3 regions of the Sedimentibacter sp. MB31-C6 genome follow, and region 1 is predicted to be linked to each of the others. Evidence: a T-box and tRNA genes for the amino acid it is inferred to sense, from the RefSeq annotation. Region 1 holds a T-box; the other regions hold tRNA genes.

Region 1 (10,551 bases):
TAAGTGATAATCTTGGAAATCCAAACTTACCATATATGAGCACATATCCTAGCATCACATTTATTATATTAACAACAATCGCAATATACATGGGAGTTTTCGTATTTCCACAACCTTGAAATGCAGCTGTTACTACTGACATAATCAAAAGAAAGGGTGCTGTTAAAATAACTATTTTCAAATATTCACTTGAATGAAATAATGTTTCAGTATTGGTTGTGAAAAAAGATAAAATCTTTGATGAATTAAATAATATTATAATTATTAAGGCAACTGCAATTAAAACTCCTGTAATAACTGTTTGTTCAAATGTCTTTTTACACTTTGTCATATCACTTTTACCATATGTTTTAGCGATAATAACTGTTGCTCCTACCCCAATGCCTTTAAATAAGCACCATAATACCCCTGTTATTCTGGTACAAATTCCTTGAGAAGATATAAGTGTAGGAGTAAGCCTTCCTATCATTGCAGCTGATATGAGACCAGCCGATACTTGAAATATATTTTCCAGCATCACTGGTATAATAAGTAAAAATATCTTTTTTCTTATTATTTTGTTATCATAAATTTTTTCAGGCATTATCATATCCTCTTGTTTTCTATAATAGATACTGCAATTGTACATCACAATAAAAGACCTTTCAAGTAAAAATATTTCACTTGAAAGGTCCTTATTCATATTCAATAATAATATTTATTTAGATGTAGGAAACCAGTTCTTAGTACTATTGGCTATATATACAAGAAAAAGCATTGTTGGAACTTCAGTTAATACACCAACTGTTGTAGCTAATGCTGCCGGTGAATCCATACCGAATAATGCTATTGCTACAGCTACTGCAAGTTCAAAAAAATTAGATGCTCCTATCATGCCTGCAGGTGCCGCGATTTCATAGGGCAATTTAAACCATTTACATGCTAAATAAGCTATAAAAAATATTAAAATAGTCTGAATTGTAAGTGGTATAGCTATTAACAAAATATGTAACGGATTATTTAAAATAGTCTCTCCTTGAAAAGAGAATAATAGAATCAACATTAATAATAAACCCGCAGTAGTTACTCCATCAAATTTTGGCAAAAACTTGTTTTCAAAATATTCCAACCCTTTTTTCTTAATTATGTTCAACCTAGTTAATACACCACCAGTTAAAGGTATTACTACAAAAAGAATAACTGATAATACTAATGTGTCCCATGGAACTGAAACATTGCTAACTCCTAATAAAAATTTTACTATAGGTATAAAGGCTGCTAATATGATTAAATCATTAGTAGCTACTTGAACTACTGTATAAGCGGGGTTACCCTTAGTTAAGGTACTCCATACAAATACCATTGCTGTGCATGGAGCTGCACCGAGTAATACTGCCCCTGCCAAATATTCCGTTGCAAGTTCAGAAGCAATAAAGTTCTTAAAAACTACAAATAAAAAGAATGAAGCTATTGCATACATTGAAAAAGGTTTAATAATCCAATTAGTAATCCAAGTAACATAAAGACCTTTTGGGTTTTTGCCTACATTTTTAATACTTTGAAAATCTACCTTCATCATCATAGGATAAATCATTACCCAAATAAGTATAGCAGTTGGTATTGAAACATTAGCATATTCAAAATTGCCAAAAAACTCTGGTATTGATGGTATGAATTTTCCAATTAATACACCTGTTACCATACAAAGCGCTACCCATAATGTTAAATATTTTTGAAAAAATCCTATTTCTGATTTATTTTCTTTGCTCATAATAAAGTCCTCCAAAATTTATTTATTGTTGCACAAATCATTTGCCTTGCATTTTTTAAACCTTTGACTGTCTCTTTCATAACAAGACAACCCACTTATCATTTTTATTAGATATTTATATAGTTCCATATTTTTACTCTTAAATTCATCACTAATATTATAATAAGTCCACTGTGCTTTTTTATAACTTTCTAAAATACCTGCTTTTTTAAGTACAGTCAAATGTCTAGACGCATTAGATTGTGTAAGTTCTAAACAATCTTCAATTTCACATACACACATCTCGTCTTTTAATAATTGTGATAAAATACGTAATCTTGTTTCATCTGCCAATGCTTTAAAAATTTCAATCAAATTGTCATCTCCTTATATATTCTTAAATGAGCATATACGCATATGCGATTTTAAATAAAATCTATTTGATATAATTTAATAGAATATTTTATCAATCAAATAGATATTGTTAATACAATTTTTGATTTAAAATCTTATTTTTTAGTTCCTTAATTTTCTTTTCAATTTCAGCAATTACCCTTTCAAATTCCTCATCACTTTTTCCTGTAGGATCGTCTAAACCCCAATCTTCTTCGTATTTGCTTTCAACAAATGGACAAATAACATTACATCCCATCTTTATTACTATATCTATTTCAGGAAGTTCCGTTATTAATTTAGAATAATGTTTTTGATTTATATCAATATCGTAAATTTTTTTCACCAATCTCACTGCATCTTGGTTTATTTGTGGTTTAGTTTCAGTTCCCGCCGAATAACTGTCAAATACATCAGATGCAAAGTATTTTCCAAGAGCTTCTGCAATTTGACTTCTGCATGAATTATGAACACATATAAATGCTACCTTTGGTTTATTATTACTCACTATAATTCTCCTTTACATTAATCATTTAATTTATCAAATTATATATTGATATATAACTATATGTCAATGTATTAATATCATATTTTTTGTAAAATCTATGTAAAATCAGTTTTATATTCAAAAAAATTTTCATAAACATATTGACAATTATCAATATGATGAATATAATACATATAGATAATTATCTATATGTCAAATTAATAAAAGAGGTGTAAAATTGGCTGAAAAATATGAAAATTATGCATTATACATGAAAGCTCTTTCAGATGAAACAAGAGTTAAAATATTTGAAATGCTTACTCAAGGAGAACTTTGTGCTTGTATTATTTTGGAAGAGTTTAAAATAACACAACCTACATTGTCTTATCATATGAAAATTCTATGTAAAAGTGGCTTAGTAGACAGCAGAAAAGATGGAATTTGGACTAAATATACTATTAATAAAAATAACCTTGTAATTTTAAAAGATTTCATAAACAATATAGCTGAAAAATCAGTGTAAAATAATGATTAAGGAGAATTGAATTGTTTATATTTGAATGGTTGAATAACCAATTACTTAAAATGGAATGGCTTTACAATTTAATAAAGCTTTTAGTAGAAAATGTATTTAATTTAAGTATTAATGAACGACTAGGTGGAAGTATTCACTTTTTTATATATGATGTAATAAAAATATTTATACTATTATCAGTTTTGATATTTGCAATTTCATATATACAAAGTTATTTTCCTCCTGAAAGAACTAAAAAAATATTAGGAAGATTTAGTGGAATAACAGGTAATATCTTAGGTGCATTGCTTGGAACAGTTACACCATTTTGCTCCTGCTCTTCAATTCCTTTGTTTATTGGATTTACAAGTGCAGGATTACCATTAGGTATTACATTTTCATTTTTAATATCTTCACCACTAGTAGATTTAGCTTCGGTTATTTTACTTGCAAGTATATTTAATTGGAAAATTGCAATAGCATACGTCATTGTCGGTCTAATACTTGCTGTAGCAGGTGGAACTATAATAAGCAAATTAAAACTTGAAGATTATGTAGAACCATTTGTATACGGTAATAAGGTTCTTGAAACAGAGCAGGAAGAATTAACTGTTCATGACAGAATTGATTTTGCAAAAGAACAAGTATTGGAAATAGTAAAAAGAGTATGGATATATATTTTAATAGGCGTTGGAATTGGTGCTGCTATTCACAATTGGATTCCAGAATCTTTAATATCTGCAATATTAGGTAAAGATAAGTGGTATTCAGTTCTCGTAGCAACTTTTGCCGGAATACCAATGTATGCTGATATATTTGGAACATTGCCAATTGCTGAAGCTCTTGTATTGAAAGGTGTTGGATTGGGAACAGCTCTTTCATTCATGATGGGAGTAACTGCATTGTCTCTGCCATCAATAGTAATGCTAAAACAAGTTGTCAAGGTTAAGCTTTTAGGAATATTTGTCGGCTTAGTAACAATAGGTATTATTATAATCGGTTATGCATTTAATGCATTCGGATATATATTTATATAATTATTAAAAAATAATAAAAGGAGATTTATTATGGTAATTAAAATTTTAGGTTCAGGTTGTAAAAATTGTATAGCTTTAAAGAAAAATACAGAAGATGCTGTAAAGGAATTGGGAATCGAAGCAGAAATAGTAAAAATAGAAGACATGAAGGATATTGTATCTTATGGAGTGCTTCAAACTCCAGCACTAGTAATTGATGAAAAGGTAGTGTCTTTTGGTAAAGTGTTAAAACCCAAAGATATAGTAAAGGCACTTAAAAAGGTGCAATAGTAGAATAAAGAAAAACAACTCCTCTTTTAGCAAACGAAAATGCTGTTTATTACAAAGAGGAGTATTATTTATACTAATGGAAATCTATATATACTGCTCACTTTTTTTATTTTATTATAGTATTTCCACCCATATAAGGCTGTAATGCTACTGGAATATTAACTGAACCATCCTCGTTTAAATTATTTTCTAAAAATGCTATCAACATTCTAGGAGGAGCGACTACTGTATTGTTTAATGTATGCGCAAAATATTTGCCCTTTTCTCCATTAACACGAATTTTCAAACGTCTAGCTTGAGCATCCCCTAAATTAGAACAACTTCCTACTTCGAAATATTTTTTCTGTCTTGGAGACCAAGCTTCAACGTCAACTGATTTTACTTTTAAATCAGCTAAATCTCCTGAACAACACTCCAATGTTCTAACAGGAATATCTAATGTTCTAAATAAATCCACAGTATTTTGCCATAATTTATCATACCACATCATACTGTCTTCAGGTTTACATACTACTATCATTTCTTGTTTTTCAAATTGATGTATTCTATAAACGCCTCTTTCTTCTACACCGTGAGCTCCTTTTTCCTTTCTAAAGCATGGAGAATAACTAGTTAAAGTTTGTGGCAATTTTGATTCTGGTAATATAGTATCGATGAACTTACCAATCATTGAGTGCTCGCTAGTACCAATTAAGTACAAATCCTCTCCCTCTATTTTGTACATCATTGCATCCATTTCAGCAAAACTCATAACTCCTGTAACAACTTCACTACGAATCATAAAAGGCGGAATACAATATGTGAATCCACGATCAATCATAAAATCTCTAGCATATGATATCACTGCAGAATGAAGTCTTGCTATATCTCCCATTAAGTAATAAAATCCATTACCAGCTACTTTTCTTGCACTATCTAAATCAATACCATTAAACTTTTCCATGATATCAGTATGATATGGTACTTCAAAATTAGGAACTACAGGTTCACCATATCTCTGAACTTCAACATTTTCACTGTCGTCTTTTCCTAATGGAACACTTGGGTCAATGATATTAGGAATTGTCATCATTATTTTTTGTATTCTTTTTTCTAATTCATTTTCTTTCTTTTCTAATTGAGCTAGTTCCTCTTGATTGGCCACTACTCTTCTTTTAAGTTCTTCAGCTTCTTCTTTTTTCCCTTTTGACATTAATCCGCCAATTTCTTTGGATATTTTATTTCTTTCTGCTCTTAATGAATCAGCTTTTTGTATTGTTTCTCTGTTTTCAATATCTAAAGTTAATACTTCATCTACTAAAGGCAGCTTATTGTCCTGAAATTTATTTTTAATATTTTGTTTTACTAATTCAGGATTTTCTCTAACAAATCTTAAATCTAACATATTTTTCCTCCCATAAATTTAAATATAAATAAAAAAATCTTTCATCTACTATGAGACGAAAGATTCGTGGTGCCACTCAATTTGCCAGTTATTAGAATAACTGACCACTCGTAAGTACTATAAAGGGTACCAACCCTCGATTTATCACCGATAACTCCAAAAGTGGAAAGATTTTTCCTTTCACCGATTCACACCAACCATCGGCTCTCTGCAGAAATTCATAAATCGTAGCTTTTATCATTGTTAATTAATTATTTCTATTTCCCTATATTATATACTATTTTATATAATTTGCAAATGAAATTTTAAATACATAGAAAAATCATAAAAAAACCTCTCGATATTATATCCTAGACGTTTAATGTTAAGCTAGTTACTAGCCCCTTCTTTAATTTCTATCAGGTACTACATTAATAAATAAAGAAACATCTTCTATCTTAGAATAAAAATGAACACTATTCTGTTTTAAATTAAAATAATAAATTTCCTGTTTGTTGTAAACAACATACTCTTTTGGATCTTTTTTTAAAATATAGACATTTTTATCAATGTTCTCATATTCACCTTTTTCCAAAAAATTAAATTGCTTATACCTATAATAATTAGTTTTATCAAAAACTAAATATTCAGCATCTCCTGACATTTCATCACCCATAATATAAGTCCCTTTAATACCTTTATCAATTAAAAGTTCATTTAAACGATTTTGCTTCTCTACGTTTAGAAAAAATAATATTACCAATAATGTTAATAGTAAAATATATTTAGCATTTCTAAATATAAATTCCTTAGTATTACTAACAAACATACCGTTCCCTCCTAATAAAATTATAGCTATTTTATAGAATTGCTATAACCTCTGTTTTTTTAAAAAATTATTAATGCGTTGGGGACTGTCCCCAACGCATCTGTTGTTTGATTTTTAAACTTAATTATCATTCTTTGCTTTATATTCTTCAATAACTTTTTCTGCCATATTGTTTGGCATATCGTCATATCTTAAGAACTCCATTGTAAAGCTTCCTCTTGCTTGAGTCATGGATTTCAAATCTATAGCATATGTGTACATTTCAGCCATTGGTGCTTCTGCAAGTACCATTTGAGTTCCATCTTGTTGTTGTTCCATCCCGAGGATTCTTCCTCTTCTTTTATTCATGTCACCCATTATATCGCCCATGTACTCATCAGGAATGTTTATTTCAACTTTAGCTATTGGTTCAAGAAGAACTGGTTTAGCTTCCATCATACCTTTTTTAAAGGCTAGAGATGCTGCTATTTTAAATGCCATTTCATTAGAGTCTACATCATGATATGAACCATCATATAATGTTGCTTTCATATTAACAACCTTACAACCAGCTAAAACGCCTTTTTCTAAGCATTCTCTTAATCCTTTTTCAACTGCTGGTATATAGTTTCTAGGAACTGAACCTCCAAATATTTCTTCTGTAAATTCAAATTCTTCTGTTGTTGGTTCAAATCTAATATGAACATCTCCATATTGGCCTGCTCCACCTGATTGTTTTTTGTGTTTACCTTGAACATCAGATTTACCTTTAATTGTTTCTCTATAAGCAACTTTAGGATTAGTTAAATTTACATCAACCTTATAATGATTTTTAAGTTTACTTGCAATAACTGATAATTGCATATTTCCCTGTCCACCAATAATTTGTTCCTTTGTTTCGACATTTCTTTCTAAAGTAAAAGTTGGGTCTTCTTCGTTTAATTTATTAAGACCAATTCCCACTTTTTCATCATTATCCTTAGTAGTAGCACTAACCGCCATAAAGTAACATGGTTTAGGGAAATCTATACTATCATAAACAATAGGATTAGATTTTAATGAAATCGTATCGCCAGTTTTGAAGTTTTGAAGCTTTGATGTAGCTCCTATATCTCCTGATGATATTTCTGAAGATTCAATTTGATCCTTTCCTCTTAGGAAAAATATATTTCCGACTCTTTCTGTCTCTCTATTACTCGCATTGTAAATTTCCATATCCTTCTTAAGAACACCTGATAAAACTTTATATAAAGAAATTTTACCTACAAACGGGTCAACAATAGTTTTAAATACAAGTGCTGATAACGGTTCAGACGGACTAACTTTGCGAACTTCTTCTTTTCCATTATTCGTTCCCTTAACTTCTTTTAAATCTTCTGCACTTGGTAGGTATTCTACAATCATATGCATTAGTAAATTAGCTCCAACTGCTCTTGAAGCAGAACCAACTACAACAGGTACTAAATCCCCTGTCATAACAGCTTGCCTTAATCCATTATGTATTTCTTCATCGGTGAACTCTTCGCCACTGAAAAATTTTTCAAGCATTTCTTCATCTGTTTCTGCAACTGATTCCATTAATTCAGCACGTAATTCTTCAGCTTTATCCATTGCATCAGAAGGAGCATCTTTAGGTACACATACCTTTCCATCAAGAATATAACCTTGTCTTCTTATAATATCTACATATCCATTAAAGGACTCTTCTTTTCCTATTGGAACTGCAAATGGAACTACTTTTTTACCAAACTTTTGTCTTAATTCTTCCAGTACTTTATCAAAATCAACGTTTTCTTTATCCATTTTATTAAGTAAGATGATTCTTGGCATATTTCTTTCTTCAGCATATTTCCATGCCTTTTCTGTCCCTACTTCTACACCGGAACTTGCATCAACTACTACTACAGCTCCGCTTGCTACTCTCATGGCTCCATATACTTCTCCAACAAAATCAAAGTATCCTGGAGTATCTAGGAAATTTATTTTAGTATTTTCATACTCTACAGGTATGATAGATGTACCAATTGAAAACTGTCTATCTTTTTCTTCTTTATCGAAATCTGATATTGTATTACCATCTTCAACTTTTCCTAAACGATTAGTTACTTTTGTTATGTATAAAAGTGCTTCTGTAAATGCAGTTTTTCCACAACTTCCATGACCGATTAGGGCAACGTTTCTAATTTTGTCAATGTTATACGTTTTCATTTATTAATTTCCTCCTATTGATGATTCTGCGTATTTATATTATTTTACATTATTTTAGGTTAAAAATCAATATAATTTTAATATATAAACTTATTTGTATAATTCAATAGATTTTAATATACAATAAAATATTCAATAAAATAAAGTACCAAATTTTGATAATTTTTTTGCACAATTTTAATAGTAATGATATAATTTTTTTAAGATCTATGAGAGGAAAATATGATGAAAGACATTATATTTAATTACATAATACAAGCATTTTTAGGTGGTGCTTCAGGATATATAACTAATGACTATGCTATTAATATGTTATTCAAAGAATATACTCCTTTAAAAATTGGAGGTGTCATTAAGAAAACTAGAAATGAATTTATAGACAATCTTAGCAATATAATTGAAAATGATATAATTAGTAAAGATAAAATCAACGAAATATTGCATGATGAAAAATTCAATGCAAAATTCGAAGCTCTAACTAATGATTTTTTTACTATTTTTTTATATGATTCAATTGAAAATAATAGTATTTCTGATATAAGGGGCATTGACTCAACAATACAAAAAACAGGTGAGTTTTTAGAGAATAATATAACTAAATTCCTCTCTGAACTAATATATTTTTTTATAGATAATATTAATATTGAAGAAGTTTTTACAGAAGAACAATTAACTAAAATAACTAATTCAATAATTTCTTCCATAACATCTATGATTGAAAACTCAGATTTCGTTGATGAAGTTTTAAATAATTTATATAATGAAATCAGTCATATAAAGATTGCAAACATACTTGGTAATTTGGAAAAATCAAAGAAAAACATCGTTTCAAACATTTTATATGAGTTAGAAAATATAGTTAATAACAACAATATAAATGATAAAATTCTAAATATCTATAAAACCACGGAAGTTAATAAAGCATTAGTTGCTGGAAAAGAAATTTTTTATAATAAAAAAATTAAAGATATTATTAATCTTAGTGAAGAAGAAAAAATAAAATTATCTCAATTGTTTGTAGACTTTATTAATTCTCATAAAGGTCAGAATATTTTATATGAAATGTCTAACTCTTTATTTTTATATGGTGAAAAATGTGATAAAAGTATATTCCAAATTTTAGATGCAAACTTTGAAAAGAGCCTGAAACTTTACCTTTTAGAAAACATACCAATTCTAACTGAAAAATTAATTGAATGGTTAAATGAGAACAATAATAATATTGACAAAATTATAAATAATTCTATAGATGAAGTTATCGAGGAATCAGATGGTTTAAAAGGTAAACTTCTATCAACAATAAAAGATTCTTATTTTAATAATTTAAGCTCAAAATATAATATAGTTCAAAAAGTCATTGATTATGTTAAAAGTATTTCTGAACCCGAGATGTTAAGCAGTAGTATAAGTGCAAAAATAATAAATTTACTGAATAATTTATCTATTAAGGAAATAGTAGCAGAAGCTGAAAACAATTCAATAGATTCAATAAAAACAACTATATTTATAACTAATTACATAAATAGCCATTTCGAGGTAGTTTTCAACCAACTTTTATATTATATACTAGAATCACAAGTTAAAGATTTTTTACCTAAAGAATTACTTTCAAAAAAAACAATAACTAATCTTATAACTAAATCTAAAAAAATTATTTCATCTAATTATTTTCATAATAATATAGAAAATAAGGTGAACATTTATTTAAGTAACATTACTAATAAAAGTGTTGGTGATTTACT
Region 2 (10,551 bases), 380 kb from region 1:
AATAAATACTGATATTACATCTTTATATTCAATCATTACACTTGTGAAATTTTCTCCTGTTAGGAGTTTATTAAATTCAATTACTATTCGTTCAACAGAAATATTTCTTAAAAGATTTTTGTTCTTATGAATACTTTTTGAAGTGTTTTCTTCTATCATAAAATTTAATGTAGAAGCAAATCTCATGGCTCTAAGTATCCTCAATCCATCTTCATTAAACCTTTTATCAGGTAATCCAACGCATTTTATTTGTTTCAAATTAATATCTTTTATACCATCATTTAAATCAATTAACCCATTTCCATTATATGCCATAGCATTTATTGTAAAATCTCTTCTCTCTAAATCTAATGAAATTTTATCTGTAAATAAAACAGATTCTGGCCTTCTATTATCTCTGTATTCTCCATCTATCCTATATGTCGTAATTTCTAATTGCATATTATTGATAATAACTGTAACAGTACCGTGTTTTAACCCTGTTTCAATTATTCTAAATCCCTTAAAAGAGCTTTTTATTTCCTCTGGAAGTGCTGAAGTTGTTATGTCCCAATCAGAAGGAACCGTCCCAATAATACTGTCTCTAACACAGCCTCCTGCTATATATGCTTCAAATCCATTGTCACACAATATATTTAAAGCTTTTTTAACTTCATTAGGCATATCAATTTTAAAATTCATATTGCTCCTTCACCCCCTTTTATTTAATTATAACTAATATAATTATTTAAGCAAGAAAAAAAGAACTTTTATATATAATAATAGTTCTCAGGCATAATCGCGGGACGCATACAATGCGTCCCCTACAGGTCCGTATTTTCATTGTAGGGTATGCATTGTATGCATACCGAGGGAGACGTGTCATATTATTATTTATTCACATGCAGTACATTTAACACAATCTCTCTGTGATTCCTCCCATAAATCATCTGCTACTGGTGCCCATTTGTTAGCAACATCTAAGCATTTTTCGCTTAATTTGTGTACATCTTCAGGGTTTTTCATGTCAGTTGATTTTGCTTTTGCATTATCAACCATATTTGACAACCTTCCTGGATTATCCAACAACGGGCATGGTCGTAAATGGTTATTATTAAAAGGTTGATTCTTTTTATACTGCATAAACAATGGATTTTTATAAGCTTCAAGCAATGTACTTTCATGGATATTAGTATCAGAATAATGAATAAAGGCACAAGGCTCAATATCTCCATTTGCATTAATGTGCAAATAATTTCGTCCTCCAGCTATACATCCATTAACATACTCTCCATCATTCCAAAAGTCCATTGTAAATATTGGTTTAGTCTTTCTGAACTCTCTAATTTGATGATACATAAATTCACGTTGCTCTGCATTTGCTAACAACTCTGGTACTGCGTCATTTCCAATAGGCATATATGTGAAAAACCATGCGAATTTTGCTCCTTTTTCTATCATATCATCTATATATTCCTCACTGCCGATAATTTCAGAATTTTTGCTAGTATAACAACAAGAAATACCAAACGGTAACTTTTTATTCTTAAGAATATTCATGGCTTTAATAACTGATTTGTAAGTCCCATCACCTCGTCTAAAATCAGTTTCTTCCTCAAATCCTTCTACGCTAATAGCAGGTAAAAAGTTTTTAACTCGCAACATTTCATCTGCAAATTCTTCATCAATTAATGTGGCATTTGTAAAAGCTAAAAAAGCACAATCGTCATGTTTCTCACATAATTTAATAATATCATCCTTACGTACCAAAGGTTCTCCACCAGAGTAAATATACATATAAGTTCCTAATTTTTTACCTTGTTGAATAATGCTATCTAATGTATCTAAATCCATATTCATTTTATTACCATAATCAGCTGCCCAACATCCGGTACAGTGCAAGTTACATGCAGAGGTAGGATCCATTAAAATAGCCCATGGTATATTACAATTATTTTCTTGCCTTGCCCTCTTTTGACGTTGACCACCAATAATAGTAGCATTGACAATAAAGTTTTCAAACATAGTTTTTCTTACATCTTTATCAATATCATCATACAGACTTTTAACTAACTTATACCAGTTGCCATCAGTATCATCTAAAGCTCTTTTTATTGAATTCATTTGTCTTTCTACTACATTATCCTTATCAAATTTATTTACCCAATCTAATATTTTAGGAATATTATTATCAGGGTCTGCATCTAAATAAGCTAAAACTTTTTTAAAACCATAGGATTGCAAATTTTCAATTATGCTTAAATCACTCATAATTTTACACCTCACTAAATACTATATAATTATCTTTATGCTCACATTTTAATATAAATAATAAATATTTTCATTAGACATTTCTATATATTGTCAAAATTTTAGACAAATAAAAATATTGTCTATTTTTTTGACATTTATTAAATTTGTCTATTTTATATTTATTCAATAAGGTTTATATTATAATAAAACAATTCTATTGGAGTAAAAATTATGATGAATCAAGAACTTTTATGTACAGTAATTAAAACTGCAGTAAGAAGTGGATTACGCTATATTAACGATAATCCTAAAAGAGGTGTTAGGAATCTATTAGATTTAGGAGAATATTTTGCTACTGGACATTTTCAAAAAGACTTCTTTAACTTGGCTCATGATATATTAAATAATGATAACAGTTCATATTATACAATCATAGAAAAAACTGTGAAAAATGTTAATCATAATATACTAACTGATTTTGGAATGAATATTGGTTATAGAAGTTGGACTTATGGTGCAAATAGTATTAGAAATTATGAAAAGAGTCATGGATATAATATTCCATGGACAATTGTATTTGATTTTAATGAAGCAATCGAAAATCAACTTACAAATACTGAAGTTTTAAATTTAATTCAACAAGGAAAAAAAATAGGTATATACAGTTATATGTTTATGATAGAAAACAATCATATAAAATTGGATTATCTTTTTCCAATATTAGAACAAAATAAAGACTGTGCTTTTGTTGCATTCCTTAACCCAAAATACTTGAAGCCTAATAATTTATGTAAATTAAAATCATATACCAATATAATGTTATTTATTTTAGATTCAGCAATAATTCCAATTCAAAAAAATTATGACCTTTTATCTACTATAAAGTATTTGCGCAAAAATAAATGTTTATATGGTGTTTATCGATACTATAATTATGAATCTTATAATGAAATTATAAATGGAAATTATATTACAGAGTTAGATAAGATAGATTTACATTTTGCATTTTTAATTAAAGACGAAAATTGTAGTGAAAAGGTTGAAGAAAAAGTAAATTCATATGTTTCTAACTCAAGATTAGGAGGAAATGCACCTGTTATTCTTATGGATTTTTATAATGATATAGCTCATGTCGACAAAAACATATCTGTTGAATCCTGTTTTTTATGTATTAAAAGTAATGGGAAGGTATCAATATCTAATATAAACAATATCACTAGTTACAATACTCGTTCAATAAAATTTGAAGAAATTCTATCTAAAACTATGAAAAAGCAAAGTACAAATTGTGATTAATATAAATCATTTACTAACTTTACAGCAGCTCCAGTTAAAGCTGCTTTTATTAAACTAACAAATTCCTTAGGCGGAATTTTAGCTCCCTCTATTAACCAGCGATAAATAGAAACCCTTATAGCATCAGCAAAAAAAGTAGCATAAAAATCTACATTTTTCTTTTTATTAAAAACGTCGTTTAAATGAACAATTAAAATGGGATGTAATACTTCAACAAAATATTCAGAAAATGAATTTTGACCAGAAACTTTAAATGCATTTGTATAAAACTTCTTATTATCATAAAAATATTCACATATTTTCTCTAAAAACTCCCAAGAAGTCATAGATAAATTATCTTTAACTTTTACAACAAATTCTGTATAGTAAATCCAATTTACTAAATCATATTTGTCCTTAAAATGATAATAAAAACTTTGCCTATTCATATTGCAGCGTTCAACAATGTCTCCTATACTAATTTTCTTCATTGGACGAACAGACATTAATTCCTTCATAGCATCAGCCAATGCTCGTTTAGTTATTTGAGAATCTGACATAATCTTATCACCCCTCTGCTTACAAATAGGTGTATTTACATTTACTCAACACTATATTGTATTCACATCTTAATTAATTAGTATTATATTATATTTTATTAAAATGTCAACAATAATACAGGTTTTTAAAAAAACTAAATCTAACAACTTGAATTAAATACATAATTAAAAAGTACAAAAATTTACTCAATATTACGTAAATTTTTGTACTTTTATTTCCATATATTTTTCATCTTCTATTGAAATTTTATTAAAATATAATGAAAAAATAAATAACATTGGATATATTTGTATTTTTTGTTTGAAATGTAGGATTTTGTGGTATATAATGCAATATAATATATATAATTTAAAGGAGGAAACACTATGTAAAAAAATATGTAAGACAATTGCAATAGAATTATACTAAATATGAGATATTCTCAGGAGGTAGCATAATGAAAAGTTTAAAAGGAAAACTTATATTAATAATTATTACTTTAATCACAATTTCTTCAATACTTACTGTTACTATAGGATTGTTTCAAAGTTTTAACGTTACCAATGATATTATTAATACATTGATTGAGGATAGACTAACAAGTTCTAATAGTATGCTTAAAACATACCTTGAAGAGCAATTTGGTTCACTCAGTTTAAATACTAACGGTGAATTAATTGACGACAAAAATCAGTCTATAGGAGGAAAATTTGAGTATATTGATAAGTTTTCTCAGGATATGGATGTCCTTGCAACTGTTTTTACAAAAAATGATAACAAATTCACTAGAGTATTAACCACTATTAAAGATGACAAAAACGAAAGAGTAATTGGTACTGAATTAGATAGGAATGGACAAGCATATCAAGAAATTTCAAAAGGTAATATGTACTTTGGTGAAGCTGATATATTAGGTTCTAAATATATGACCGGATATACTCCTATGTACGACAATAATAAACAAATAATAGGTGTTTACTTTGTTGGTGTACCCATCGAATCTGTAAATAGTATTTTAAATAAAGGAATGATAGCTACTATCAGATCTGTAGTAATATTAACAATATTTATACTAATTCTTGCAGCTGTTTTTACCATTTTTATCAGTAACGGGATTTCCAAGCCTATCAAAAAAGTTACAGTAGCTGCACAACAAATAGCAGAAGGTAATTTCAATATTGAACTTTCAGTTCAATCAAAAGACGAAGTAGGCCAACTTGCAAATGCCTTTAATCTAACAATTGATAGATTAGTAAATTATCAAGATTATATAGATGAAATTTCTGATGCTTTAAATAATATATCTAAAGGAAATTTAAGAATAGAACTCTATAAAAAATATGAAGGTCAATTCAAAAAACTGAAAGATAGTATGGATGCTCTGATTTCTAATTTAAATTCCACAGTACTACAGATAAACCAATCATCAGAACAGGTGTATAGTGGAGCTGAGCAAGTTTCAGATGCAGCTCAGGCACTATCTCAGGGAGCAACAGAACAAGCAAGTTCTATTGAAGAATTATCTGCATCCATTGCTGAAGTTACAGAACAAGTAAGTAAAAATGCAGAAAATGCAAAAGCAGCACATGAAAAGGCAGAATTTACGGGAAAGGAAATGCATGACAGTAATAATCAGATGAATCAAATGGTAGAAGCTATGAATAAAATTACCTTAAAATCTTCTGAAATTTCAAAAATTAACAAAATTATTGAAGATATAGCATTCCAAACAAATATTCTTGCATTAAATGCTGCAGTAGAAGCTGCTCGTGCAGGTACAGCTGGAAAAGGCTTTGCAGTTGTAGCTGATGAAGTTAGAAGCCTTGCTGGAAAATCAGCTGAAGCAGCAAAAAATACTACTGTTTTAATAGAAGAAACAATTAAAGCTGTTGAAAACGGATCTCAAATTGCTGACAAAACAGCTAGCTCTTTAGATAAGAGTGCCAAAGTAACTATGGAATCTGTTTCATTAATTAATGAAATTGCAGAAGCTTCGCAAGAACAAACTGCAGCAATTGTTCAAATAAACCAAGGAATAGAACAAATTTCATCAGTTGTTCAAACAAATGCCGCTACTGCTGAGGAAAGTGCAGCTGCAAGCGAAGAGTTATCTGGTCAATCTAATATTTTAAAAGAACTTATTTCTAAATTTAATCTTATAGAATCTGAATAATAAAAAAGCGAGGGTCTTGAATTTTACATTCAAAACCCTCACTATAAATACTAGGACTTTAATCCTGTACACCTTTTTAATATTTGGCGGAGAATGAGGGATTCGAACCCTCGATACGGTTCCCCGTATACACGCTTTCCAGGCGTGCTCCTTCAACCACTCGGACAACTCTCCTATGTGCTTTACAGCAAAGATTATTATAACCCTTATTATCAATAAATGTCAACTAATTTTCAAACTTTTCATATAACCAATAATATACAACAACTATCTTTTTAACTAAAATAATTCATTGTTTAACACAATTACATTATTTATCTATGAGTGCCAAAGAAAAACAATGCAATTGCTCCTTGTCCTGTATGAGAGCCTATAACTGGACCCATGTAATTCAATATTACATCTTTTACATGTAGTTTATCTTTAATGATATTTGCTAAGTAGTCAACATCATCAAAACAATCTGCATGGCTTATAAATATAACTTGTTCTTCTGGATTTGTACATGTTTCAACCATATGCTCTAACAATTCATGAATTGATTTTTTTCTTCCCCTAATGTTTGCTACTGGAATTAAATGACCATCATCATCTACATGTATAATAGGCTTTACATTAAGAGCAGATCCTAATGTAGCTGTTACTGCACTAATTCTTCCACCACGTTTCAAATGATTCAAATCATCTACTGTAACCCAATGGCATAACTTTAATCTGTTATCCACGACCCATTGATAAAGCTGTTCTATATCTAAACCTTCTTCTTTCTTTTTAACTGCTGAATACACTAATAGCCCTTCTCCCATAGATGCAGCTTTAGTATCAACGCATAAAATTTTTGAGCCTTTATATTTCTCCATTAATTGTTCTGCTGCTAATAGGGAAGATTCATATGTACCACTTAATCCTGAGGAAAATCCTATATATAATATATCGTCTCCTCTTTTTAAGATAGGCTCAAAATATTCTATAAAAGTCATTGAATTAATAAGTGTTGTTGTTGATCTCTCACCATTTTTAATTCTTTCATAAAATTCAAGTATACCCAACTCCCTATGATCGGAATAATTAAGATAAGTTTCATTATCAAAACCAAATGTCATAGGTATTACCTCTATACCTAATTCTTCCACCATATATGCTGGAAGATCTGTTGTTGACTCAGTAAAAATTACATAATTCTTCATTTTACTATACCCCTGTTTATTATTTAGATTTATTTTGCTAAATTTATTTATGCGACATATTAAAACATACTTATTCATTTTTAATATTACCATAATGCAAATTTCATTACAATAGAAATATATTTACTTATACATGAATTTAGTATTTTTCATTTAAAAAGAGTTGCTTCGCAACGCCGCTAGGGGGACCTATGTCCCCCTTCGGCGTAAAAATGCTTTATTAAAGCATTTTTACTGAGCACCCCCCTTAACGGCAAGGACGTTCCGTCCTTTGCAATCCTCGTTTTTTATTATATAGGAAAGAAGAACTTTCCTATATAATAAAAAAGCTCCCCACCTACAACGGTGGAGAGACATCTTTTTGACTTGTTATATTTTTTTTACATTCATGGCTCTCATTGAATTTAATATAGCTATTACAGCTACTCCAACATCTGCAAAAACTGCTTGCCACATAGATGTTAATCCAAAAGCACCTAAAGCAAGAAATACAATTTTAATCCCTATAGCAAATATAATATTTTCCCATACAATCTTGTTAGTTCTTTTTGCTATCTTAATAGACATTGCTATCTTAGAAGGTTCGTCTGTCATTATTACAATATCAGCTGCTTCAATAGCTGCATCAGAGCCCAAACCTCCCATAGCCATTCCAATATCTGCCCTTGCCAATACAGGAGCATCATTAATACCGTCTCCTACAAAAACTAACTTTCCTTTAGGAGATTTCACACTATTTATTTCTTCAAGCTTTTCAACTTTATCAGCAGGCAAAAGTTCTGAATATACTTCATCTATCCCAAGCTCTTTTCCAACCTTATTCCCGACAGTTTTCAAATCTCCAGTAAGCATCACCGTTTTACTGACACCAATATTTTTTAATTCTTTAACTGCTAACTTTGAATCTTCCTTAACTTCATCGGAAATTATAATACAACCTGCATATATCCCATCCTGTGATATATGCACAACTGTACCAATAGAATCAGTTTTGCTATAATCAATATTCTCTTCAATCATTAATTTTACATTTCCAGCTAGTATTTCTTTGCCATCAACTTTAACTTTAATACCATATCCAGTTAACTCATCATAATCTTCAATTATACTTCTATCTATTTCTTTGCCATATGCTTTTAAAATCGACGTTGCTATAGGATGGTTAGAGAAACTTTCCGCATATGCAGCAATCTCTAACAATCTTTCCCTTGTGAATTCATTTTGCATTATAATATCAGTTACATTAAAAACACCCTTTGTTAATGTTCCTGTTTTATCAAATACAACTGTATCAACATTATTTAATGCTTCTAAATAATTACTTCCTTTAACTAAAATTCCTCGTTTCGATGCTCCTCCTATACCACCAAAAAATCCTAATGGAATTGAAATAACGAGTGCACAAGGACATGATATTACTAGGAAAATCAAAGCTCTGTAACCCCAATCAGAAAATGCTGCATCCTTAATTACTAATGGTGGTAATACTGCTAATAAAAGCGCAGTAATAACAACAACTGGTGTATAATACCTTGCAAACTTTGTAATAAATTTTTCTGTTGGAGCTTTTTTACTGCTAGCATTTTCAACTAAATCTAAAATCTTAGCTACAGTTGATTCACCAAATTCTTTTGTAACACTAATAGTTAAAACGCCATTTTTATTTATAAATCCGCTAAGTACATCATTGCTTGTCCCAACTTCCCTTGGTACTGACTCTCCTGTTAATGAAGATGTATCAACCATTGAATTTCCTTCTATAATTACACCATCTAGTGGTATTTTTTCTCCAGGCTTTACAATTACAATATCTTTAATTTTAACCTCTTCTGGAGAAACTTGCTTTATCTCATCACCAATTTTAAGATTTGCATAATCAGGTCGTATATCCATCAAATCACTTATTGATTTTCTAGAACGATCTACAGCTAAATCTTGGAATAATTCACCTATTTGATAAAATAACATTACTGCTATTCCCTCAGGATATTCTCCTATAACAAATGCACCAATTGTAGCAATACTCATCAAAAAATTTTCATCAAAAACTTGCCCCTTCAATATATTTTTCAATGCTCTTAATAGAACTTCTTCACCTATTACAAGATATCCAACAAAAAATATAGAAAATGTTGCCCATTCAGGTAATTTCAAAATTAACCCTGCTGCAAATAATACAGCACTTATTATTATTTTAATTAAATTTTTTTTATTTTCATCATCCTCATTTTTATCTACTTTTTTCTTTGTTTCATTAGATTTATCAATGGTTACTACTTTTACATCTGGTTCAATTTTAGTAACTATTTTTTTGACTTCATCAATAATATTATTTACATCATCCTCATTCGTTTCTAACACTAATTTTTTTGATACAAAATCAATTGTTGCATTATTTATATTTTCAAGTGCATTAATTTGATTTTCCATCTTTGCTGCACAACTTGCGCACCCTAACTTCTCTAAAATGAATTCTTTTTTTATACTATCCATCTTTATAGCCTCCTAATGCTTCCCTAAAACATGGTTTAACCCTTGATCAAAGATATGCTTCACATGGTCATCATCTAATGAATAGTAAACCACTTTTCCTTCTCTTCTAAATTTGACTATTCTTGCTTGTTTTAAAACTCGTAGCTGATGAGATATTGCAGACTGAGTCATATTCAACAGTGCTGCTATATCACAAACACACATTTCTGATGCAAATAAAGCATATGTTATTTTAATTCTTGTTTTATCTCCAAAAACCTTAAAAATTTCAGCCAAATCATATAAAACTTCTTCATCCGGCATGTTATCGCTAACTTTCCGTACAATATCATCATGTATAATTGTACAATCACAATTTTCAATATTCATTTTATTATTCATAATTCACCTTTCTATCTTTGAACGTATGAGCAATGGTTCATATGTTTAATTATATAGTAACACTTAAGATATTAACTGTCAATACTTTTAATATCTTATAAAAGTAAAATTACCAAAATAACTAGTTGCACATATAGACATAAATGATTAAAACTCAATAAGCTGGGTATCATTACAATATAGTTTTAAAATTAAATATAACTTATGTGTATAAATAATGGAGGAGGAATTATGATTAAAATAGCAATAATTATAGGTAGCACGCGACCT
Region 3 (10,551 bases), 1.2 Mb from region 1:
TATGTACATGAAGAAGATGTGCAGACTTTAAATGATAGCAAATCTAATTTCTCAAAGGTTATGTTTGGAAAGAACTTATCTATAAATCCAGATGTAAAACTTAAAGACGGAGATAAAGTTGAAATGAGTGATTTGGAATTTGATATAATTCATACTCCTGGACATACTAAAGGTGGAATTTGTATTAAAGTAGATAATATAATGATGACTGGTGATACTCTCTTTAATAAATCAATTGGAAGAACTGATTTACCAGGTGGGTCATTCGATGAAATTATTAATTCAATTCAAGAAATAATATTTAAATACGATGATGATATAATATTGTATCCTGGACATAATTCACCTACAACTATAAAATCTGAAAAATTAGGGAACCCGTTTGTAAATTAAATATTTGTTATTGTATTAAAAAAATATATGATAAAGAAAGGATTATACAATGAAAAAAGTTACCATGTTTTATTTGCAGAATTGTCCTCATTGCAAGAAGGCATCACAAATTATTGAAGATTTAAAAAGCAACAATCCTAAATATGATAATATTATAATAGATAAAATTGAAGAGTCGCAAAATGTTCAAGTATGTGCAGAGTATGACTATTATTATGTACCTACATTTTATGTTGATAATGTAAAAATTCATGAAGGTGTGCCTAATGAAGAAAAAATTGAATCTGTACTAAAAGCAGCATTATAATATATAAAATCCTAAAGGCTTTAAGTAAGCCTTTTTTTTGCATAAATAACTTATGGATTATACTTAAAATTATTGTTATAATTAGAATAACTTTTTTAATGATAGGAGTACATATGATTAATTTTTATTTTGAAGGACACAATTTTGAATATGAAGTCAGAAATGCTCTACGAGTATTTGACTTAAATATAAAGTATAAAATAAGAGATACTAGCGAAATAAGTGAAAATACAGGGCTAGGATTGTTTACTATCATTGAAAAACAAAATGATGACTTTGTTGGAAAAGCTAAATTATATAAAGATAATGAGGAGTTGTTCAAAATTGAAATAAAAGGTAAAGATATAATACTGGAAAAAGAAAATGAGAAGAAACTTAAAAAAATAGTAGTTGTTAAATCTGTACATAATGTATTTAAAAATTATTATAAGATAACTCCAGAATATGGATTATTGATTGGAGTAAGGCCAGTAAAAATTTTATTTGTCGCGAAAAATTCTGGCAAAAGTAAAGCTGAAATTAATAGAATATTAAAAGATACATACGAAGTTTCTTTAGATAAAATAAAGCTTTTGTGGGATGTATTAGAAATCGAAGAGAAATACATTAAAAAAGAATATAGGAATAAAAATTATAACTTGTATATAGGTGTACCATTTTGTCCTACAAAATGTAGTTACTGTTCATTTACTTCTTATATAAATAAAGAAGGTAGTATTGAAAAATATTTAAAAACTTTAAAATACGAAATTGAAAAATCAATTCAACTAGCCTTAGAAAAAAACTTAAAATTAAATTCAATATATATAGGTGGAGGAACTCCTTCTATTTTAAATGAAAAACAAATTAATATGATATTTGATTCAATTAGAAAATATTATGATTTATCATCAATTAAAGAAATATCATTTGAAGCTGGAAGACCAGATACAATTGATGAAAATATGCTTTATTGTTTAAAAAAGAATTATGTAAATAGAATTAGTATAAATCCTCAAACAATGAAACAAAGTACTTTGGATATAATAGGTAGAAAACATAGTGTGAAAGATATAAAAGATAAATACTTATTAGCTAGGAAAATAAAATTCAACTCTATAAATATGGATATAATATTAGGATTGCCAAATGAAGATGAAAATGAAGTTAATCATACTATCAATGAAATTATTAAACTTAAACCTGATAATATAACTGTTCATGCTTTAGCTTATAAGAGAAATTCTCTACTTACAAAACAAAGCTTACAGTATTCTAAAGAATATAATTTACTTAAAAATATGCAAAAAATAGTTGAGGAAAGGTGCTTAGAAAATAATTATAAACCATATTATATGTATAGGCAAAAAAATATAAAAGGAAATTTAGAAAATGTAGGTTTTGCAATTAAAAATAAAGAATGCATTTATAATATGATAATAATTGAAGAAAATGAAACAATACTTGCTTGCGGAGCTGGAGCTTCAAGTAAAATTATGGTTAATAATGACAGGCATAAACCAATACATAATTTTAAAGGTTTAGATGACTACAATAATCGAATTGACGAAATAATAGAAAAAAAGATTGATTTAATAAGAGAAATACCTAGTTAGATAATGTATATTATGAAAATTTCACATTGACAACAGAAGGTAGTTTCGTTAATATAAAATAGTATTAGAATTATGATATGGAGAGTTGTCCGAGAGGTTTAAGGTGCGGCTCTCGAAAAGCCGTGTTGGTTAATACCCGACCCAGGGTTCGAATCCCTGACTCTCCGTTGTTTTCATGTAAAATTCTAGTTTCTTTTATTTAATTTTCCTTGTAGTTTACTACCTAATAATACAGTTACAATAGCTTTTATTGTATCACCAGGAATAAACATTAACATTCCTAATTTTAAAATTTGATTAATATGTAGATTACTGGACAACATTATATTTAGTATATAATACATATAGGGAATTCCAATAGCATATATAATTAAAGTTCCAATAATAACAGCTATATACATATTTGTAGTAGAATCTGATTTTTTTTCTGTAATTTTGCCAACACAATAAGCAGCTAAAACAGATCCAATTAAAAAACCAAAGCTTGGTTTAGTTATAGTTTGTAGTCCACCAGAGAATCCTGCAAATATTGGAAGACCAACTAAACCTAATAGTATGTATGCTATTTGAGAGAACATAGCTTTCCTTGATCCTAAAATAATACCAGATAACAAAACAAAAAAAGTTTGTAAAGTTATGGGTACAGGCCCTACTGGAATGCTTATAAAAGCTCCAATTGCTGTTAAAGCAGTAAATATACCTGTTTGTGTTATATCATTAATACTTAATTTCATTGTCGTTTCCCCTTAAATTAAATTTCTTGTGTTTTATATTTCATTTCGTTTTTCTAATTGATACTTCTCCTGATTTTAAAATTATTTGTTGTCCATCATTTTGAGATACTATTAAGCCTCCATTTTCATCAATATCTTGGGCATACCCTTCAATCCACTTATTATTTTTTTTATAAAATATATTTTCCCCCAATATCATTGAACGTTCTTTATAAATTTTTAGGAATTTTTTTTCTTCTAACTTTTCACAAGTAGATAAGACATTATTAATTATTTCAGCAGTTAATTTATTCCTTATAGCAAAATTATCATTATCTTGTAAAATCGATCCAGCTATTTCTTGTAATTCATTTGGAAAAGTTTTATTTTCTGTTTTTACATTTAATCCTATACCAATTACAATACTATCTATCGTACCACTTTCAAAATCCGTAACAGCTTCTGTGAGGATTCCGCATATTTTTTTATTTTCAATATAAATATCGTTAACCCACTTTATTTGAGGTTTTTTTTCTGTAAATTTATCTATAGCAAGACACACAGCTACAGCTGCTGCTGTTGTTATCAGAACAGAATTAGAAATATTCAAATTAGGTTTTAAAATAATACTCATATATATGCCAGTATTTGGTGGTGAAAAAAATTTTCTTCCAAACCTTCCACGTCCATTTGTTTGTTCTTCAGAAATAACAACAGTCCCATGAATACCTTTTTGTATTATTTCTGCTTTTGCTTCAGTATTAGTAGAAGACAATGATTTATAAACAGAAATAGGAATATTCTTAAACTTTTCACATAAAAATAATCTTATACCTTCAGAAGATATAACATCTGAGGTATATGATAATGAATACCCCTTGTTTGATGCAGCATTAATTAAGTAACCCTCTTGTTGTAGTGATTTAATGGCCTTCCAAATTGCTGTTCTTGAAACGCATAATATATTAGCTAATTCTTGACCAGAGATGTTTTTACCTTTGTTTTCTTCTAAAATATGTAAAACTTCATTTTTAACAGTCAATTTAAACTCACCTCCATTCTAAAAGTATTATATAGAAACTTAACTTAATTGTCAACCAAAATATTATAATAGTTAACAATACAAAATACAAATTTAAAAGGTATTAATTTTAACATTATGATATATTAATTTTTACTTGCAACAAAATAAAACATAATTATATGATATAATAAATAGGTTGTGGATAATCAGTCCGACAATTTGTGATATAATTATTTAATATTGAAATTAATAAATCAAGGAGAAAATCATGTTAGAAGTATTAAAATTGGAACATGTTAATAAAAGATTTGGACAGAAAGAAGTATTAAAAGATATTAACTTTAGTGTAAATAGCGGTGAGATTATTGGCTATATTGGTTCTAATGGTGCAGGAAAGAGTACTACAATTAAGCTAATACTTGGATTAATAGATGAATATGATGGAGAAATATACGTTTTTGGAGAAAATATTAAAGGTCAGATTGATTATAAAAGAAGAATTGGATATGTTCCAGAAATATCTGATATGTATGATAATTTAACTGCATTTGAATATATTAGCTTTATTGGAATGATATATGGAATCGGTTCTCACAATGCAGTGTTAAAAGGCAAGGAAATGATGAGTATTTTTGGGATAGAGGACGCTATCGATGGAAGAATTCATACTTTTTCTAAAGGTATGAGACAAAAACTTTCAATTATAACTGGAATGCTTCATAATCCTGATATTTTATTTTTAGATGAACCTTTAGGTGGTATTGATGCAAATACTGTTTTAGTTTTTAAAGAAATTATGCAAAGCTTAAAAAAGGTGGGTAAAACGATATTCTACTCATCACATATTTTAGAAGTTGTAGAAAAATTAAGTGACAGGATTTTGCTACTTAATGAAGGCGAAATCGTTATTGACGGAACAATGAAAGAAGTAATGAAAAAGCAAACAGATTCATCCTTAGAGTCGATATTTAATGACGTAACAGGCTTTTATGACCATGAAGAGCTTGCAAATAAATTTGTATCTGTATTTATGAGCTAAGGGGTGAAAATATGGAATTCTTATCTTTGAAAATACTTGACAAATTTCAAAAGGTATTTGAAATTTGCGGTATTGATTATGAAATAATGCGTATGATTTTAAATACTAAACTTACATTAGACAACAGAAGAGCACCTGTAATTGCAAATCAAAATAAAAAAAATGAATCAGAGCAAACTTCTCTGATTAAAAGATATTTAATGCATCTTTTGTTTGGATTAATGTTAGCATTTTTTATTTATTTTATTGAAGACGAAATGATTCGTATGACTTATTTTTCCGGAGCATTTTTCTTTATGACAACTATGTATTTAATTTCTGACTTTTCTTTTGTTTTATTAGATACAAAGGATAAAAATATTTTATTGACCAAACCTATTAATAGTAAGGTAGTATCTTTATCTAAGGTATTACATATTTTGATATATATGTTTCGTCTTAATGCTTTTATAGCAGGACCATCTCTTGTTGCAATAGTAATGACTAACGGGCTATTAGCTATTCCAATTTTTTTGATAGAAATACTTTTGATGGATTTGCTTATATTTTTGTTAACTGCATTTATATATCTTTTGATATTGAGATTTTTCGACGGGGAGTTATTAAGGAACATTATTAATTTAATTCAAATTCTTTTGACTATATTAGTTACTATAGGTTATCAAATAGCCATTCGTATGATAGATTTTTCAACATTGGAAAATATTGCGTATAAATTTGAAATACATAATTATTTTAATCCAATTTTATGGTTTGGCGCACCTTTTGAAATAATATTCAATAAAGGAAGAGAAATTCACTTTTTTGTTTTTACAGTATTGTTAATTGCAGTACCTTTGATATGCTTTATAATATACTTAAAACTCAGCAAAAAAATGGAATCCCTATTATTGAAATTAGAATCAGAAGGAAGAGAAAAACCTTCAAAACACAGAATTGAAGTATTAATAGGGAAATTAATAAATAGGAATGAAACTGTAAAACAATCATATCACTTTACTAATGCTGTTTTACGAAGTGACAGAAGTTTAAAATTAAAAGTATATCCCTCCCTTTCGATGGGTATTCTTCTTCCAGTTTTAATGATTTTTAATATGGGTATGAGAGGTTCTGGTTATGAGGCAAGTGGATTTGAAAGTTTTTTTCTTTATTTTAACTTTATTGCTTTTCCACCTGTGTTAGATTTAGTACAATATTCGACTGCTTGGAAAGGCTCTTTTGTATATGCAATATCAGGATTTGATAATATAAAAGAATTATATAAGGGTGTTTTAAAATCAATTGCTACTCGATTGTTAATACCTTTATTAATTTTTAATGGTATTATATATATAGTTCTTTTTAAGGAAAAATTCATTATTGATATAATTACCATAATGTTAGTAAGTATAGTTATTCTTCCGATTATTGGAAAAATATATTTTACTGAATTTCCATTTTCATTGCCAATAAATGAGTCTAATCAAAGTAAATCGATAGATAAATATTTTATGTCATTAGGGGTAGCAGCATGTTTTTTAATCCTCCATATTATTTCTCATAAAATACCTATGGGAAATTGGATTTATATCGGAATGCTGATTATATGTATTCCTTTAAGTTGGAAGTTTGCAGTACCGAAAAGATTATTTATTAAAAAATAATTATAATATTAATAAGTTCAGTGCCAGGTACTGAACTTATTTTATTTTGAGCTGATAGTATATTTTTTAAAGAACTTAAGGAATGTTCAAAGAGAATTTATGACATTCCTAAGTTTATTTACTATGCCATTGGCTATGCTATAGAAAGCATTTTAGTTAAAACTAAAGTTGGAATTCAAAGCTTTATACCTAAAAACATTAAATCACAACAATTTGATATCTTCAACTACTTTAAATTAGTGGCTTCATAAGTTTTTAAAAATTGAAAATGGGGAAACTTAAATTATTTTATATATTGAATGTTTATTAAATATAATATATACTAATTATGTATAAAAAAATTCATATAAAAATATGAGGTAATTATGAAAAAGTATGTGATTATTCTAACTGTTCTCATAATATCAGCTTTTTTACTTTCCAATATAAATAATTTATTCTCAAATGCTCATGAAAAAAAAACCAAAATTTATAAAATTGGTGTTTTGACTTTTATTGAAAGCAGATTGGATAAGGTTGAAGGAATGCGTGAAGGATTAAAAAAGTATGGTCTATATGAGGAAGATGTAGAAATCATTATAAAAAATGCAAATGAAAATCTTGATGACTTGGAGAGGATGGCTAAGGAATTAGTAGATGAAAAAGTTGATGTAATAGTACCATTAGGTATTGATGAAACAACAGCTGCAAAAAAGGTTACCCAAGATTCACAAACTCCTGTTGCATTCATAGGTGTTGCATGCACTGTAGGGTTAGGATTTGTGGAGGATCGTATTTCTCCAGCATGTAATCTTACCGGAATAGACAGTTATTATGTGCAACTGTCTGGTAAAAGAATTGAATTTTTAAAAAGATTAGTTCCAAGTGTTAAAAAGGTATTGGTTTTGTATAATCCAAAAAATATGCCAATAGATGCAAGTATTGAATATTTATATGATGCAGCTGACATATATAATGTTGAATTAGATATAATTCCCGTTACTGAGGAAAGTGAAATTTTTAGTATTTTAAATGAAAAAAGCAAGTCAACAGACGGAGTAATGCTAATGTGTAGTTTATTATTTAATTCGGTAATAGAAGAAATAATAGATATTACAATAGAAAATAAATTGCCTCTCATAGCTGTTTCCAACAAACACGTTCAAAAAGGAGCATTAGCTTTTTACGGAGGAACCAATTACAATGAAGGAATTCAGGCTGCAAGAATTGTGGTAAATATTTTAAAGGGACAAGACCCCGAAATCATACCTATTGAATCTCCAGAAAAATTAGAATTGTATGTTAATGTTGATACTGCAAAAAAGATAGGCGTAGATATTAAGGCTTCTGAAATGCCTTATGTAGATCATTTTATATATCAGTGAAAGGTGTTACTATGGACAAATGGACAAATATAGAGTGGTATAACAGCATAAAAATAAGATTAATAGCCATGATAGCTGTTATTTCCATTGTTCCTATAATACTATTCGGCTTATACAACATGGAAATGCTAAAAAAAGAAATACAAAAATCTATTCATCAACATCATGCTTTGGCAGCCTCGAGAGTATCTCATACGGTTACAGATTTGATTGTTACTTTGCAAACTGCATTAGATACTGTTTCTTTAACCAATTCGGAATTTTTCCTTTCTAATAATGAAAATAAAAAGGAAGAATTTATGTATGGAGTATTAAAAAATTTTCCTCATTTAGAGGAATTGATAATTATATCTTATCAGGGTCAAGAAACAGCAAAAGTATCAAAACGTTATGCTTATTCCGATAAGGACCTTAATAAGGTAGCAGAACCCCAACTTTTAGCATTGCAAAATGGAGAATTATATATAGACAACGCTGAAGTTGATAATAATAACCAGGTTGTTTTTGATTGTTATGTACCTATATCATATTTAAACAGGGAGTTTGCCGGAGGATTTATAGGGAAAATCAGCTTAAGAAAGGTTATGGAGGAAATGTCATCCTTAGAACTTCCTAATGGAAGTTACATTATGCTGGTTGATAGGGAAGGAAACTTGATAGGACACACTGATTATAGCCAGGTATTGAGACAGCAGGATGTTTTAGGCAGTGAAAGTGTACAAAATTTATTAAAAGATTCTGATGCGAGTATTTACGATAATTTCAAATCAATAACTTATAAGTCTTATACAGGAGAAGAGGTTTTAGGCGTTTATGGATTAATTCCAACGGTGGGTTGGGGGGTTGTTGTTGAACAGCCTCTATCAAATGCATATTCAGCTCTTTGGACAATGATGTTCAGACTGACAATTGTATTATTTATTATTATTGTTATAATTATTGTACTGATAGCATTTATTGTTTCCATGGTAATCAGGCCTGTAAAGGAATTGTCAAAAGGAGTATCCTCAGTACAAAACGGAAACTTAAATTATCAAATTCCTTATCGTTCTAAGGATGAACTAGGTCTTGTTATAGAAGCATTTAATATAATGATTAATGAAATTAAAATAAAAAGAGAAAATGAAAAGGTAGCACTCATAGCTGAAAAAAGAGCTTCAGTGGGATTGTTGGCTTCAGGAGTTGCCCATGAGATTAATAATCCTATGAATATCTTAGGATTTTATGCAGATGATTTATTGGAGTTAATGGAAACCAAGGATGTAAATGAACTTAAAACTTCAGGTGTGTTTAAGGATTATTTGCTTAATATAAGGGAACAAATAAAAAGGTGCACAGATATAGTTCAAAGCTTATTAACTTTTTCAAGAGAAGTTGAGCCAAGGATAAAGAATGTTTATATACCTGATGTAATAAATATAGTTTTAAAATTAGTCAAATATCCAATTAGTAAACAAAATATAGAATTAGAGCTTTCTTGGGATGAATCCGTACCCTGTGTATTGGCAGATGAATCCCAGATGCAGCAGGTTATATTGAATTTAGCAACAAATTCATTGCATGCAATGCCTAATGGAGGCAAATTAACAATTAAGCTATATCAAAACAATGATATGGTATGCATTGAAATTATAGATACAGGAACAGGAATCAATGAGGAAGATTTCAAACATATTTATGACCCCTTTTTCACAACCAAGCCTCTTGGCAACGGCACAGGACTGGGCCTTCCTATTATTCAAACAATTGTAGAAAGGTACGGAGGATATATCTATTTAAAAAATAATGATGAAAAAGGTGTGAAAGCAAAAGTTTGTATACCCACATCAAAGAGGTGATGACAAGTGGAACAGTATAGAATTTTATTGGTAGATGATGAAGAAAAATTCACTGAAATATTGCAGCAAAGGCTTAGTAGAAAAAATTATATTGTTGAAACAGCCAATTCCGGCTTAGCAGCCTTAAAAATAATAGAAAACTCAGAATTTGATGCAGGTTTGTTTGATATTAAAATGAATGGAATGGATGGATTGGAACTTTTAGTAGAAACAAAGAAGTTTCAGCCAAACATGGAAGTAATTATGCTTACAGGTTATGCGGATGTAGATTCTGCAATTAAGGCTATGAAAAACGGAGCCTATGATTACCTTACTAAGCCCATAAAACCGGTTGAATTGGAATTGGTTTTGGGAAAAGCATTAGAAAAAAAGAAGCTTAAAGAATATAACAGTAATCTAATTGAAACAATTCAAAGAACCAGCGGTAGACCCAATATAGTTGGGGTGAGCGAGCCTATTGTCAATTTAAAACATGGAATTGAAAAGGTTGCTGATAGTACATTACCTGTTCTTATTTTGGGAGAAAGCGGAACAGGCAAGGAGTTGGTAGCAAGTTCTCTTCATTATAACAGCTGCCGTGCTCAGCACCCGTTTATCCCTATAAATGCCAGCGCAATTCCTAGCCAGTTGTTGGA

The links. The T-box of region 1 lies ahead of serS (serine--tRNA ligase). A T-box ahead of a tRNA ligase gene usually reads a tRNA of that ligase, here a tRNA-Ser.
Region 2: it encodes a tRNA-Ser, which carries the amino acid that the T-box ahead of serS (serine--tRNA ligase) is inferred to sense. The anticodon was not compared.
Region 3: it encodes a tRNA-Ser, which carries the amino acid that the T-box ahead of serS (serine--tRNA ligase) is inferred to sense. The anticodon was not compared.

The regions. Positions count from the first base shown of each region.
Region 1 covers NZ_CP142396.1:2,040,246-2,050,796, reverse strand. Annotated here, with positions in the region: gene U8307_RS09770 (MATE family efflux transporter) at 1-583, opposite strand, end outside; gene arsB (ACR3 family arsenite efflux transporter) at 698-1,750, opposite strand; gene U8307_RS09760 (ArsR/SmtB family transcription factor) at 1,769-2,104, opposite strand; gene U8307_RS09755 (arsenate reductase ArsC) at 2,214-2,630, opposite strand; gene U8307_RS09750 (ArsR/SmtB family transcription factor) at 2,848-3,132, shown strand; gene U8307_RS09745 (permease) at 3,156-4,160, shown strand; gene U8307_RS09740 (thioredoxin family protein) at 4,191-4,430, shown strand; gene serS (serine--tRNA ligase) at 4,537-5,814, opposite strand; T-box leader at 5,863-6,064, opposite strand; gene U8307_RS09730 (hypothetical protein) at 6,203-6,622, opposite strand; gene fusA (elongation factor G) at 6,743-8,809, opposite strand; gene U8307_RS09720 (DUF445 family protein) at 9,032-10,551, shown strand, end outside.
Region 2 covers NZ_CP142396.1:1,661,788-1,672,338, reverse strand. Annotated here, with positions in the region: gene U8307_RS07980 (CCA tRNA nucleotidyltransferase) at 1-681, opposite strand, end outside; gene U8307_RS07975 (radical SAM protein) at 874-2,250, opposite strand; gene U8307_RS07970 (hypothetical protein) at 2,464-3,528, shown strand; gene dhaS (dihydroxyacetone kinase transcriptional activator DhaS) at 3,525-4,067, opposite strand; gene U8307_RS07960 (methyl-accepting chemotaxis protein) at 4,505-6,220, shown strand; tRNA gene U8307_RS07955 (tRNA-Ser) at 6,305-6,394, opposite strand; gene U8307_RS07950 (DegV family protein) at 6,535-7,407, opposite strand; gene U8307_RS07945 (heavy metal translocating P-type ATPase) at 7,777-9,900, opposite strand; gene U8307_RS07940 (ArsR/SmtB family transcription factor) at 9,913-10,281, opposite strand; gene U8307_RS07935 (NADPH-dependent FMN reductase) at 10,513-10,551, shown strand, end outside.
Region 3 covers NZ_CP142396.1:278,346-288,896, reverse strand. Annotated here, with positions in the region: gene U8307_RS01445 (MBL fold metallo-hydrolase) at 1-393, shown strand, start outside; gene U8307_RS01440 (glutaredoxin family protein) at 443-700, shown strand; gene hemZ (coproporphyrinogen dehydrogenase HemZ) at 814-2,295, shown strand; tRNA gene U8307_RS01430 (tRNA-Ser) at 2,375-2,462, shown strand; gene U8307_RS01425 (biotin transporter BioY) at 2,481-3,029, opposite strand; gene U8307_RS01420 (biotin--[acetyl-CoA-carboxylase] ligase) at 3,070-4,050, opposite strand; gene U8307_RS01415 (ABC transporter ATP-binding protein) at 4,301-5,071, shown strand; gene U8307_RS01410 (hypothetical protein) at 5,083-6,714, shown strand; gene U8307_RS01405 (ABC transporter substrate-binding protein) at 7,080-8,078, shown strand; gene U8307_RS01400 (sensor histidine kinase) at 8,090-9,916, shown strand; gene U8307_RS01395 (sigma-54-dependent transcriptional regulator) at 9,923-10,551, shown strand, end outside.